One region of the Bacillus sp. PK6-16 genome, then DNA from elsewhere that is predicted to be linked to it. Evidence: riboswitches for the same ligand, from Rfam matches in the RefSeq annotation. Region 1 holds a riboswitch; each other region holds the start of a gene.
What was found. Region 1 has a riboswitch for thiamine pyrophosphate ahead of thiM (hydroxyethylthiazole kinase). Riboswitches for the same ligand answer to the same signal wherever they lie in the genome.
Positions count from the first base shown of each region.

Region 2: it holds a riboswitch for thiamine pyrophosphate, as region 1 does, so the genes downstream of both, tenA (thiaminase II) here and thiM (hydroxyethylthiazole kinase) in region 1, are expected to answer to the same signal.
Region 3: it holds a riboswitch for thiamine pyrophosphate, as region 1 does, so the genes downstream of both, tenA (thiaminase II) here and thiM (hydroxyethylthiazole kinase) in region 1, are expected to answer to the same signal.
Region 4: it holds a riboswitch for thiamine pyrophosphate, as region 1 does, so the genes downstream of both, M1D66_RS03385 (energy-coupled thiamine transporter ThiT) here and thiM (hydroxyethylthiazole kinase) in region 1, are expected to answer to the same signal.

Region 1 is NZ_CP096511.1:4,889,293-4,892,775, forward strand. Features, by position in the region: gene thiE (thiamine phosphate synthase) at 60-719, opposite strand; gene thiM (hydroxyethylthiazole kinase) at 735-1,544, opposite strand; TPP riboswitch at 1,617-1,729, opposite strand; gene topB (DNA topoisomerase III) at 1,939-3,483, shown strand, end outside.
Region 2 is NZ_CP096511.1:4,563,109-4,566,591, reverse strand. Features, by position in the region: gene M1D66_RS23480 (hypothetical protein) at 1-9, opposite strand, end outside; gene M1D66_RS23475 (SH3 domain-containing protein) at 15-1,169, opposite strand; TPP riboswitch at 1,439-1,550, shown strand; TPP riboswitch at 1,611-1,714, shown strand; gene tenA (thiaminase II) at 1,800-2,495, shown strand; gene M1D66_RS23465 (ABC transporter ATP-binding protein) at 2,464-3,213, shown strand; gene M1D66_RS23460 (ABC transporter permease) at 3,213-3,483, shown strand, end outside.
Region 3 is NZ_CP096511.1:2,777,875-2,781,357, forward strand. Features, by position in the region: gene M1D66_RS14335 (DUF3937 family protein) at 227-490, opposite strand; gene tenA (thiaminase II) at 888-1,577, opposite strand; TPP riboswitch at 1,705-1,810, opposite strand; gene M1D66_RS14345 (D-alanine--D-alanine ligase) at 1,884-2,798, opposite strand; gene pdxR (MocR-like pyridoxine biosynthesis transcription factor PdxR) at 2,803-3,483, opposite strand, start outside.
Region 4 is NZ_CP096511.1:671,931-675,413, reverse strand. Features, by position in the region: gene feoB (ferrous iron transport protein B) at 1-1,097, opposite strand, end outside; gene M1D66_RS03390 (FeoA family protein) at 1,094-1,321, opposite strand; TPP riboswitch at 1,516-1,617, shown strand; gene M1D66_RS03385 (energy-coupled thiamine transporter ThiT) at 1,704-2,375, shown strand; gene M1D66_RS03380 (sensor histidine kinase) at 2,583-3,483, opposite strand, start outside.

The DNA.
Region 1 (3,483 bases):
TTTAAATTTTTGGGCAGTCTATTTCTCCATGTAGCACTTAAAATACTACACGTCCTTCCCTACAAACTTCTCTTTACTTCTTCAGCTAATTTTCTCGTACTTTCATACGCAGATTCAGCTAAACTAATTGCTGAAATAACTGAAACACCGTCCGCACCCGCTTCTATAACTGCCGCTGTATTTTCAATTGTAATCCCACCAATACCAACGATTGGCACTGTAATTCCTTGTTCTCTAAAATAGGCTAATCCTTTCGTTCCTTGAACCGCTTTCGTATCTTTTTTCGTACTCGTTGGGAAAATAGGTCCAACGCCTAAATAATCTGCTCCATTTTCGATTGCAAAGCGTGCTTCTTCAATTGTATGAGCAGATACGCCGATAATTTTATCTCCCATTTTTTCACGAACAGATGTAATTTCTTCATCATCTTGTCCTACATGAACACCATCTGCATCTAATTCAATGGCTAATTCTACATCATCATTTACAATGAAAGGAACACTATATTCCTTACAAAGCGTCTGCAATTCTTTTGCAAAGCGCACTCTATCTTCTCCGATTAAAGAACCTTCCCCCTTCTCGCGAAACTGAAAAATTGTCACTCCACCATCTAACGCTTCTTTCAATACAGCTAAAGGATCCCTCGTGCAGTTATTACTTCCCATAATAAAATACACTTGCAATAGCTTAGACATTTTATCTATTTCAATGCGTGCCATTTCTTTCACTCCCTCTTACTCTAACTCCTCAATCTTTCCATACTTCTCAATATCACCAGAAGTAGTATTCGCTAACTGATTTAAAAATTCAATTTGGAAACTACCAGGTCCCTTTTCCACGGTCTTAGCAGCTGCCAGTTCCGAAGCTACACCATAAAACGTTAATGCTGCTACTGCTGCTTTTACATAATCTTTTTCCACTGCTACAAATGCTCCTATTACAGAAGTTAGTAAACAACCTGTTCCCGTAACTTTCGTTAAAATAGGGTGACCATTTCGAATAACAATAGTTCTCTCTCCATCTGTAACAACATCTTCTTTTCCAGTAATGACCGCAACTGTATTTAGTTCATCTGCTGCCTGCCTTGCAATACTTACAACATTTCCATTTCCAGTACCAGCGTCTACCCCTTTAATTTCCCATTTCTCATTAATAACATTTGCTATTTCAGCTGCATTTCCGCGGATAATTGCTAACTCAATTTCAGCCGGAATATGTCTCGCAACTTCTGTTCGATACGAAGTTGCTCCTGCACCAACTGGATCAAATAGTACTGGCACATTGTTCGCATTTGCTGATTTACCCGCGAGTAACATCGCTTCTACTTCTTCAGGACGAAGTGTCCCCATATTTAATACTAACGCTCCAGCAATGCTAGCCATTTCTGCTACTTCTTCTTTCGCATACGCCATTACAGGCGATGCCCCAAGTGCCAACAAACCGTTAGCAGTAAAATTTGTTACAACAACATTTGTAATATTATGAACAAGCGGATTAGATTCTCTCACCAAATCCACTACTTTACTAATTTCTTTCATATTCATCCTTTTCATCTCCTAACTATAATGATGGGAGATACACAAAAAGACACTTTGCGCGTACGCAAAGTGCCTGAATATGTGCTTTTACACTCTCCCTACGCTGGCATTATCCAACAGGTTCAAATGGTCAATGACGGACTAGTAGCCATACTCTCAGTTTGTATCCACAAACTCCCATGTGTTTCTTATTCATCTACTTCAAAGTCTACTCTTATTCTAGTAAAATAACAAGTTCTTTACTTTTCTATTTGATATAGAGGCAACTGATAAAGTGAAACTTTAATCAGTTGGGATTTTGTTAACTCCATTAAAAACAGCTGAAATATGGAGCGAAACTGAATCTCAAGAAGATGTATGCTATATTTAACTTATGGAAATTTGAAAGGATGTTTTTAATATGTCAAAAAGCGTTGTAATCGCTGAAAAACCTTCCGTTGCACGAGATATTGCTCGTGTACTGAAGTGTGATAAAAAAGGAAACGGCTATCTTGAGGGTAGTAAATATATTGTAACTTGGGCTTTAGGCCATCTCGTTACATTAGCAGACCCAGAAAGCTATGATGTGAAATATAAAAAGTGGAATTTAGAAGATTTACCGATGCTACCGGAGCGTTTGAAATTAACGGTTATTAAACAAACTGGGAAACAATTCAATGCTGTGAAAAGCCAGCTACTTAGAAAGGATGTAAATGAAATTATTGTAGCGACAGATGCTGGACGTGAAGGAGAATTGGTCGCTCGCTGGATTATTGATAAGGTTCGCATTAATAAACCGATCAAACGTCTATGGATTTCATCTGTAACCGATAAAGCAATTAAAGATGGTTTTGCAAATTTAAAACCAGGTAAAGCCTATGACAATTTATACGCTTCAGCAGTTGCACGTTCAGAAGCTGACTGGTATATCGGTCTTAATGCAACTCGTGCTTTAACGACTCGCTTTAATGCCCAGTTAAATTGCGGCCGTGTACAAACCCCTACTGTTGCTATGATTGCTAGTCGTGAGGATGAAATAAAGAACTTCAAAGCACAAACTTACTACGGCATCGAAGCTCAAACAATGGAGAAGCTCAAACTTACTTGGCAAGATGCAAATGGCAATAGCCGTAGTTTTAATAAAGAAAAAATCGATGGTATTGTAAAACGTTTAGATAAACAAAATGCTACTGTTGTGGAAATTGATAAGAAACAGAAGAAGTCATTCTCTCCTGGTCTTTACGATTTAACTGAATTGCAACGTGATGCGAATAAAAAGTTCGGTTACTCTGCTAAAGAAACATTAAATATTATGCAAAAATTGTATGAACAGCATAAAGTACTAACGTACCCTCGTACAGATTCACGCTACATTTCATCTGATATCGTTGGAACACTTCCAGAACGTCTAAAAGCATGTGGTGTTGGAGAATACCGTCCCTTCGCACATAAAGTATTACAAAAGCCTATCAAACCTAACAAATCATTTGTTGATGATAGTAAAGTAAGCGATCATCATGCGATTATTCCAACAGAAGGATACGTTAACTTCTCAGCATTCACAGATAAAGAACGCAAAATTTATGATTTAGTTGTAAAACGTTTCTTAGCTGTGTTATTCCCGGCATTCGAATATGAGCAACTAACGTTACGCACAAAGGTTGGCAATGAAACGTTCATTGCGCGCGGAAAAACAATCCTACATGCCGGTTGGAAAGAAGTATATGAAAATCGCTTTGAAGATGATGATGTAACTGATGACGTAAAAGAGCAACTTCTACCTCACATTGAGAAAGGCGATACATTAGCTGTAAAGTTAATTATGCAAACATCAGGTCAAACAAAAGCACCTGCACGATTTAACGAAGCGACTTTACTTTCAGCAATGGAGAATCCTACAAAATATATGGATACGCAAAATAAACAACTTGCTGATACGTTAAAATCGACTGGTGGATTAGGTACT
Region 2 (3,483 bases), 330 kb from region 1:
GCGTGGCATACAATTTACCTAACTAAATATGGCAGTGGATTTACTGCATTTGTTTTTTCAAAATTCCATTCTCCATTATGTAATTCAAAATGAAGATGTTGCCCGTATGAATGACCTGTGTTTCCCATATGACCTATTAATTGTCCAGTTTGTACTTGATCACCAGCTTGTACAGTGCGATCCTTCATATGAGCATAAACAGTTGTATATAATTTCCCATTGATTTGATGCGCAATGAAAACAACATTGCCATAGCTAGCTGAATAATAAGATTTCACAACTTTACCTGCAGCAGCAGCTTGGATAGAGACGTTTCCTGGAGCGGCAATATCTATACCATAATGCATTTGTTCCCAGCGTATATCAAAGGTTGAGCTAATTCTTCCTTGAGCGGGGAATTTGAAAGCAGCTGGAATTGATGAAGGCTGATCTGTTTTAGCTTGTGGTTGATTTTGTACTACATAGTGTTTTGCTACATATCCGTATCCTGTGCCAAAACGAATTTTATACCAAGTACCTACAGTTTCTACTACTTGTACTTGTGTACCGTTTTGTAATGAACCGAGTAGAGCGCTACTTGTACTAGCGGTGCTACGTACATTTAGATTAGGTGTTGCAACAGTATATTTTGTATTATTTTGAACGGTGATTCCTTTTACTAAGGGTTGTGAACCATTAGAGATGAATGCTTTTTGTACGTAACCTGTTTGGCCATTATGTGATATTTTATACCATTCGCCTTGATCTTCTTGAACGGTAATAAACTTACCATTTGGTAATACATCTAAAATGGAAGATTCTAAATTAGGTTCAGAGCGAACGTTTAATGCATTAGCATTAACGATGTATTGATCATTAGATTGAAGTTTGTTTTTTAGTAAAATAGCATCTTTTTGTACATAACCTACTTTATTATGAACAGATACTTTATACCAACCATTAGTTGTTTCAAGGATGTTCACTTTTGTATTAAAGCGAATTGTATCAATTGATGTGCTTTTTACGTTATCTTCTGTATGTAATGCTACTTGATTGACTTTGACATACCCAGTTTTAATATTAGATAATTGTTCAGCGTTTGCTTTTTGTACATTTGTTTCACCCATAGAAGGAAGTAAAGAAGCAATCGCTACAGTAGTTGCTGTTAAAGCAGTAGCTTTCATATTCATGGAATAGAGACCTCCTCTAGTTGTATAGTTGTAATTTTATTATAGTATAAAGATATGATATAGTGGGGGTATTCACATAAATGTAATATGAAATCAATATAAAAATAAATTTTTTGAGGATAATGATTCCTTTTTATACAATTAATCGGGGTTTTATTTTCTAAAATAGAATGTATGTATTATATAATTTTGATATTATGTTGATAATTAAGAAAATTAAAAAAGTTGATGATGTCTTATTAGGGTGTTATACTAACAGTGATAATTTTATAGTTTGCTAGGAGAGCTGGTGTTGCCAGCTGAGAGTAGGCCGTAAGCCTTTGATCCTTTTTATTACCTGATCTAGATTATGCTAGCGTAGGGAAGCAATTCGGACACTAACAATGAGTCCCCGTTTCTTTGCGTATAGAAACGGGGCTTTTTTATTTGAAAATTTCATATTGAAACCACTAGGGGTGCTTGACTTGCTGAGAGAGGAATAATCCTTAACCCTTACAACACCTGATCTAGGTAATACTAGCGAAGGGAAGTGGAACATCGAATAAATGTATAACTTTATTTGCTGTAACCACTTCTTATATATAGAAGTGGTTTTTTATTTAGATACATATATTGAAAGGGGATAGAGAAATGAAATTTTGCGATAGATTATTAGAAACTGTGCAACCGGTTTGGGAGATGAGTCATAATCATCCGTTTGTAGTGGGGATGGGAGATGGCACGTTAGAAAAAGATAAATTCCAGTATTATATTATTCAAGATTATTTATATCTGCTAGATTATGCAAAGTTATATGCGATTGGTGTTGTAAAAGCAACGAATCCACAAGTAATGGGAAAGTTCGCTGAACAAATTGATGGAATATTAAATGGCGAAATGACAATCCATAAACAATATGCAAAAAGACTTGGAATTTCTATAGAGGAGATAGAGTCTGCGAAACCATCTGCTAAAAATTTAGCTTATACAAATTACATGATGTCTGTATCTCAAAATGGCACACTTGCGGAATTAATAGCAGCGCTTCTTCCATGTATGTGGAGCTATTGGGAAATTGGAAAGCGTTTAAATGATATTCCTGGAGCAAGAGATCATGAGTTTTTTGGTGAGTGGATTCAAGGATATAGTTCGGAAGAATACGGTAATCTTTGTATTTGGTTAATAGATTTATTAAATGAAATGGCAGTTGGAAAGTCTGAGAAAGAACTAGAAAGATTAGAGGAGATCTTCTTATATTCCAGTCGATTTGAATATTTATTCTGGGATATGTCCTATCGTAAGGAGATGTGGGGATTTGAGGAGCAAGAACATACTACAGTTTCATAATGTTTCTTTTCATTACGATGAGAAACCAATCATCCATGAATTAAATGCTTCTATACATGAGAAAGAGTTTGTCAGTATTATCGGACCGAGTGGATGTGGGAAAAGTACTTTATTTCGCCTTATTACAGGTCTAGAAAAGGTAAGTATTGGACAGATAGAACTGACAGAAACAAAGCACCATCCTGTAGGATATATGCCGCAAAAAGATATGCTTTTGCCGTGGAGAACAATTATTGAGAATGCTGCCCTGCCGTTAGAGTGCCAAGGTGTACAGAAGAAAGAAGCAGAAGTAAAGGCAAAGGAACTGTTACATAAATTTGGTTTGCAAGGGTATGAGACAAAATATCCGAAAGATTTATCTGGTGGTATGAGACAACGTGTATCTTTTATTCGAACTTTATTAACAGGCGGGGAGATATTGCTGTTAGATGAACCGTTTAGTGCGTTGGATGCTTTAACGAAGACCTCTTTGCAAGAATGGTTGTTTGAACAATGGCAAGAGTGGGAAAAAACAATTTTATTCATTACTCATGATGTTGAAGAAGCGTTATTTCTTTCAAACCGAGTTCTAGTAGTGGAACAGCAGCCGATAACGACTTTGACTGAACGGACTGTACCGCTTGATCATAACAGAACACGAAAAGATTTATATAAACCGGAAGTATTAGCGCTAAAAGATGAGCTTCTTAGTATGTTACAAAGGCAGGTACTTGTGTGATGAACCGATTGAAAGAATTAGTTCCTGCTATTACACTTTCTAGTATTTTACTAGCTGTGTGGGAAATAGGAGCAAGAATTGTAGATGAGATGTACATTTTACCGTCACCTTCTGCGATTTTAATGAAGATATGGAAACTAAAAGACATATTATTTACAGTTCATTTACCTGCAACGTTATACGTCGTTTTAATAGGTGTTGTTATCTCTATCGTATTAGGTGTAGGGCTAGCGATGTTAATGAATGCGAGTACATGGATGGAGAGAGCAT
Region 3 (3,483 bases), 2.1 Mb from region 1:
TTACTAAGTTCAATTAATTTCTCAATAATTATGATGCCATATCCTATATATTTCCGTCTGCTGCTTAGATTTTTCTGTACTGTAAATGGCTTTCGCTATAACACCTCCAAGTGACCGGTTTCTATGACGGATAAGAAATTCCAACAAAAAAAGCCCTAATTAGGGCTTTTCATTCTATTTCTCCAGTAAAACTCTCTATGAAATTCCTAATAGAAAAAAGACACACTTAGATTGATGCGTCTTTTTGTGATGCCTCTTTTGTGAAATCATATAAAGCAATTGCGCCTAAAAGAACAAGTATCCCTTGAGGAACATCTAGCAAAATAGTTTTCCAAATTTCTGGAATTATCCATTTAATATCTGCTGCTGTTTCAAGATATGTTTGGAAATAGCTGATTGTAAAATTAATTATCCCTAAAAATACAAATAACGATAAACCAAATCGAATTAATTTCTTATTTGTAAACATATAACACCTCTCAAAATTCATTGGATATTCCTGCTTTTGCTTCTTTATATTTCTATATCTCTATATCTGATTTTAACACATAAAGAGCTCAAAAAAATACGATATGCATATTTGCATATCGTATTAACAACACTCCATGATAATTTAGAAATTCCTGCAAAGAAAAAACAACTCCGTTACAGCTAACAGCTCGGGTTTCTTTTCTTATTTAACTTCATACCACCAACATTTACGTTCTTTAATTGTAAAATAAATGTGACAGAAGTTTATCCAGTTAATGCGTAGACAAGTAAATGAGCTAAATTATCGATATTCTATTTCGCCATATCCGTAGCACTAATGACTTTACGCAAATTTGACAAGAAAAAATATATAGATAGGTATGATCCAGACCTATCTATAACATTACTTCTATTCTTTATCCAATTACGTCTTTTACGTCTGTATCCACTGGCCACTTTTCTAATGTATAAGCCATTTCCCAAAATGAATATTCATATTGACTGCTAATAATAAAATGCTGTTTCATACGTTTGCGGTCTGCCTCTGTTACTTTTTCAGCGATAGTATCTAAACGTGTAATTTGCTCTTCAACTAGCGTACGGAACCAATCAGATCCATAAGCAGAAATCCATTCGTTATAAATTGGCTCTTCCGGCTGGCACTCTTTTAAGCGTTCGCCAATTTCATAATACAACCAATAGCAAGGTAAAATTGCTGCAATGATATCTCCTAAATGCCCTTCATACGCAACACGATACATATGTGAAGTATACGCATATGCAGTTGGCGCAGGAATAAAATTATCTTTTTCTTCTTTCGTTATCCCTAGTTTTTTAGCAAAATTCTCATGTAAAGATAACTCTGCTTCATATGTATTTTGAGCATGATGTGCCATACGAGCTGTCGTCTCTAATTCAAGAGCTTTTGCAGCTCCTAAAGTTTGTACTCTAGCAAAATGACTCAAATAATATGAATCTTGAAGCACATAATAACGAAAACTAGCTAAATCTAACGTTCCTTCACCAAGTTTTTTTACAAAAGGATGGTTAAAACTCGCTTCCCAAATTGAATCTACTTCTTTACGTAATGATTGTGAAAAATTCATTTAAATCCCTCCAATAATATATAAAATATAAGTATTTATCCACAATTATTAAAGCTGTAAAATAAAAAAACTTTCTTTACAGGCGTAAAGAAAGTGAAATCGACAGTATTTATTTACTCATTAAATAGCAACGTCTTTCCCACTTCCCTACGCTGGCATTAACCAGATCAGGTACTAAGAGTCTCAAAATCACATTTGATCTCAGCCTATAAAAGGCCCCCCTAGTGGATAAATATTTTGTTTTTATAATGTATTCATCATAGCATACTTCGTGAAACTGTCAAAAAAATTCGTTATATAATTCCCTTAAAACCCTTCTTCTTTTCTAACTTTTAATGATGTTTCAATAATCATATCTAATAGTTTGCTATAACTAATCCCCGCTGCTTCTGCACTTTTGGGCAATAAACTTGATTGTGTCATCCCTGGTAATGTATTAATTTCCATTACATATGGAATTCCGTCCTTCACCATCATATCAACTCTTGCATAAACACTACATTTTAATGCTTTATAACAAGCAAGTGACGCTTTATTTACACGTTCCTTAATTTCTGCTGGAAGTTCGATAACTTCCTCAACTGTACTAGTATCATCATATTTTGCATTGTAGTCAAAGAACTCGGCTGCATGTCGAATTGAAACTATAGGTAACTGTTTTCCATCCAGAATTGAACATGTAATTTCATCACCTTTTATATACTTTTCAATTACTACTTCAGAATCCCATTCGAATACAGTTTCTAGCATTGAGATCAATTCATTTTTATTATAAACGATTTTCACTCCGACACTCGATCCGCCAGAGTTTGGTTTTACTACTAATGGAAATCCTAATTTATCTAACTCATCAAGATTTAGATCCTCCATTTTTGTAAGTTCAATCCAATCTGGTGTTTCTACACCTTCATAACGTAAAATCTTTTTCGAAATATTTTTATCCATACATATACTGCTAGATAACATATTACTTCCGCTATAAGGAATCCCTAAACTCTCCAGTGTTCCTTGAACTGTCCCATCTTCTCCGTATTTTCCGTGTAATGCGAGCAACGCAAAGTCAATGTCTTTCGCTTTTTCAACTAAATCTATTTTTTCATTTAATGTAATTGGAACTATTTCATACTTATTTTTATCTAAATGAGCAATCATTTCATTCCCCGTCATAATTGAAACTTGTTTTTCAGACGATACCCCGCCCATAATAACACCGATTTTCATTTTCTCAACTCCAAATTTCATTTTTTAATGTATCACCAATTATTTTAATTCCCCGAACTATTTCTTCTTCTTTCAAGCGCGAAAAACCTAATCGGAAAGTGTTCGCTCCTTCTCCATCAGAGTAAAAAACATCTCCAGGTGAAAACGTAACGCCTTTCTCATAACACTTTTGTAAAAGTGTGCGGGCATTCATATGCTCTTCTAGTTCTATAAATAAATGAAGTCCACCATCTCCAGTCATTCTTTTGAAATGAATGTACTGGTCACATGCCCCGACAGCTAACTCATATTTTTTCTTATAAACAGATCTTGCCTTTTTTAAATATTTCTCAAAATATCCCTCATGTAAATATTGAAACAGAACAGCTTGATCTAACGTAGATGTGTGGATCGTTCTTGCTCTTTTTACGCTTTCTAAATAATGAATCAGCTCTTTATCTGCAATAATCCAGCCTACACGTAAACCAGGGAAAAGTACCTTTGAAAAGCTACTAATATAAATCACATTATTGCCAGCTCCAGCAAAAGTTAATAATGGGGCTAAATGTGAACCTGAATAACGTAATTCTTCATTAAATCCGTCCTCTATAATAGGAACCTTGTATTTTGAGAATAACCTCATCAATTCCGTTCTTTTCTCTGAACTCGTAACAATACCGGTTGGATTATGATAAGAAGGAATTAA
Region 4 (3,483 bases), 1.1 Mb from region 1:
GAGTCTTCTAATAATGAAATAAAAAAGAATAGTGCAAAGATTTGTGGTACGAATACTAATACAGCACCAACACCGGCAATAATACCTTCTGTAACGAGCGCTTGAATAAAATCAGAAGCTCCAATACTTATAAGTCCAGCCGTCACCCAATCCGTAAGCTGGCCACCAAAAAACTCATCTAACATATCCGATAAAGGTGTACCAATCCACGTAAACGTAACCTGAAAAATAAAAAACATAACTGCTAAAAAGATTGGAAGTCCTAAAATTTTATGTGTAATTAATCTATCAATTTTTTCTGAAAAAGGAATTTTTCCTTCTTTCTCATGCTTCATAACATTTGTTTTTAACTTTTCAATATACGCTTCACGAGTTTTGTAAATGTGCTCTTCTAACGTACAATCAAGTTTTCCTTCTAAGCGAGATCGAATGGCTATGAGTTCCTTATAAATTGGTAATGCTTTCATTTCTTTTTCTACTACTTCGTTATTGCTTAAAAATTGAAGTGCTAACCATCTCGGATGCTCGTAATTCGCTGTCTCTAAAAGAGCAATTACTTCTCCAATTCCTTCATCCATTTGTACACCATATGAAATAAGGAATGGCTTTTTCTCTTGTTTGTTATTTTCTTTAAGAGTCGTAAGCAGTTCTTCACAGCCTTTTCCACTTCTTGCAACAACAGGAACGACTGTTACACCTAATAGCTCTGATAATCGTTTTACATCAATGACAATTCCTCTTTGCTTCGCCACATCAACCATGTTTAAACCAATTGAGACTGGCTTACCAAATTCAAGTAACTGCAACGTTAAATGCATATTTCTTTCAAACTGCGAGGAATCTACGATATTTAACATATGATTAAATTCTTCTGTTAATAGAAAGTTTGTTACAACACCTTCATCACGTGAAACTGGATTTAAATCATAAACACCTGGTAAATCAATTAATGTTCCTTGTCTATCTTTTAATTTACCAACCTTCTTTTCTACTGTTACACCGCTCCAGTTTCCTACATACTCATAAGAACCAGTAAGTGCATTAAATAATGATGTCTTCCCTGTATTCGGATTCCCTAGCAAAGCTACCTTATTCACGCTAATTCCACCTTTATCATTTTCGCGTCACAATGACGAATACTAATTAACTGTCCACGACACTCCAATGTACAAGGACCTTTGAACATCGCTTTCTGTTTCAGGCGAAGTTCGCTTCCTTCAGCAAGACCGAAAGCAGCTAGTCTACGCTTTAATAGCTGATCTAAAGACTGAATACTTTTTACTAACACTTTCTCTCCAATTTTAATATCTACTAAGCTCATAACCTTCCCCCTCAGAAGAGAATGATAATTATTTTCAAAAAAATTATACCACACTCAATTTCTCTTGTACTATACCCTTTTGCTTCATATTTATTAACATTTCGCTACAATTCTATTTCAATTATTGTCATACTGTATTCGTTTGCCATTCTCATCCATTTCGCTTACAATAAACAATAGCAAATAAAGAATCTCGTTATCACTGGGGGAGCCATGCCGCTGAGAGGGAACACTTCGTTCCGACCCTTCGAACCTGTTAGTTAATGCTAACGCAGGGATTGTGCAAACGTCCGAAATACATACCTCATTTTTATTTACGTATTTCGTATCCTCCTATGATATCTATTCTTTTTTGTATAACTTGGATTTAGGGGGAGACAACATGCGTAACACCAATTTACAAGCGATGATCGAATCTGCTATTCTTGCAGCCTTCGCCTTGGTCATCGACATTTTACCACTTTCAATAAAAATATCAGCAACAGGCGGTTCCATTTCATTTGCTATGATTCCTATTTTTATTATCGCATACCGCTGGGGCTTCAAAATGGCTTTCTTAGGGGGCCTAATTTGGGGATTATTACAAATTGTCGTAGGCGATGCCATTATCGTCACACCAATTCAAGTACTAATTGAATACTTTGTTGCTTTTGCATTCATTGGATTTGCTGGTTTATTCTATCGTCCAATTCAAAAAGCACTTTTAACTTCCAATGATAATAGCGAAGAGCAATCAAATTTAGGTAGCCGTAAAGACAAACCTTCATCAAAACCAAACCAAGGAAAGAAAGTAATTGGATACATTATCGTCGCTACTTTTATCGGTAGTCTAGCTCGTTACTTCTGTCACTTTATCGCTGGTATCATTTTCTGGGGACAATATGCACCAAAAGGCCAATCGGCTTTCCTATATTCTTTAATATTTAACGGTAGTACAATGATTGGTTCCTATATTCTATGTACTGTTTTACTTATATTTTTATTTATCACTTCACCACGCTTATTCAAAAGCATCAGTGCTTATCAAATGAATACACAAAAAAAGGGCGCTTAATGAGCGCTCTTTTTTCATATCGTAATATCAATTAAAAATACAATAAATGCGCAAAAGAAAATAAATACCATTATACTTAGCCAATTGCTATGCACGGTTCATCGACTCCTTACATAACCTCATATTCTAAACAAATTATACTGATTAAAAATAAAGATTAGGTAAAGATAATATGAAAATAAATTAAAAAAGCGTAAATCATATTATTTACGCTTTTTTCGGTAAATAGAAGTAAAATAACACACCATTTTCTGTATTTTCTGCCCCATATTCAGCATCATGTAGTTCTAAAATATTCTTTGAAATGGCAAGCCCAAGCCCCGTCCCACCTTGTGAACGCTGACGAGCTGTATCCACGCGATAAAAACGATCCCAAATTTTATCTAATTGCTCTTCTTCAATATGAGTACCTTTATTTTCAATGCACACTTTTATACGATTCTTCTCATCTATTGTAGAAATAATAATATCCTCTTTATTTGGTGTATATCGTATAGCATTCGTAATGAAGTTCACGATGACTTGTTCAATCCGGCCTTGATTTGCAATCACTTCAAATGAACATATATTTTTATGAACATGAAGTTCTTTTTTCTCTATTTCCACAGATAGATGTTCACATATATCTTCAATTACTGTATCAATATAAAACGAATCCTTTTTCATTTTATATGTACCAGATTCAAATTTAGCTAACTCAAGCATATCCAAAATTAACGTATCCATTTTGTCTACTTCTCTCTCCATTGCCTGAAAATAATACTCTTTTTTATGTTCAGCTACCCCGTCTTTTAAAATAGAAATACAGCTTTTCATAATACTTAGCGGTGTTTTTAATTCATGTGAAACACCAGAAATGAATTCTTTTCGCGTCTTTTCTAACTTTCTTTCCTTTTCAATATCTTCTTCTAACTGTCCAATATGCGAATGGAGTTTATTTGATAGCACATTAATATTTTTCGATAAATCCCCAATTTCATCTTTTGAAGTAATCGGTATTTTTTCTGTGAAGTCTAAATGCGCTATTTTCTTTGTTGTATCATTTATTTTCAATAATGGCTTTGCAATTTGTTTTGAGTAATAGAACGAAGCTAAAAAAATAAGAACG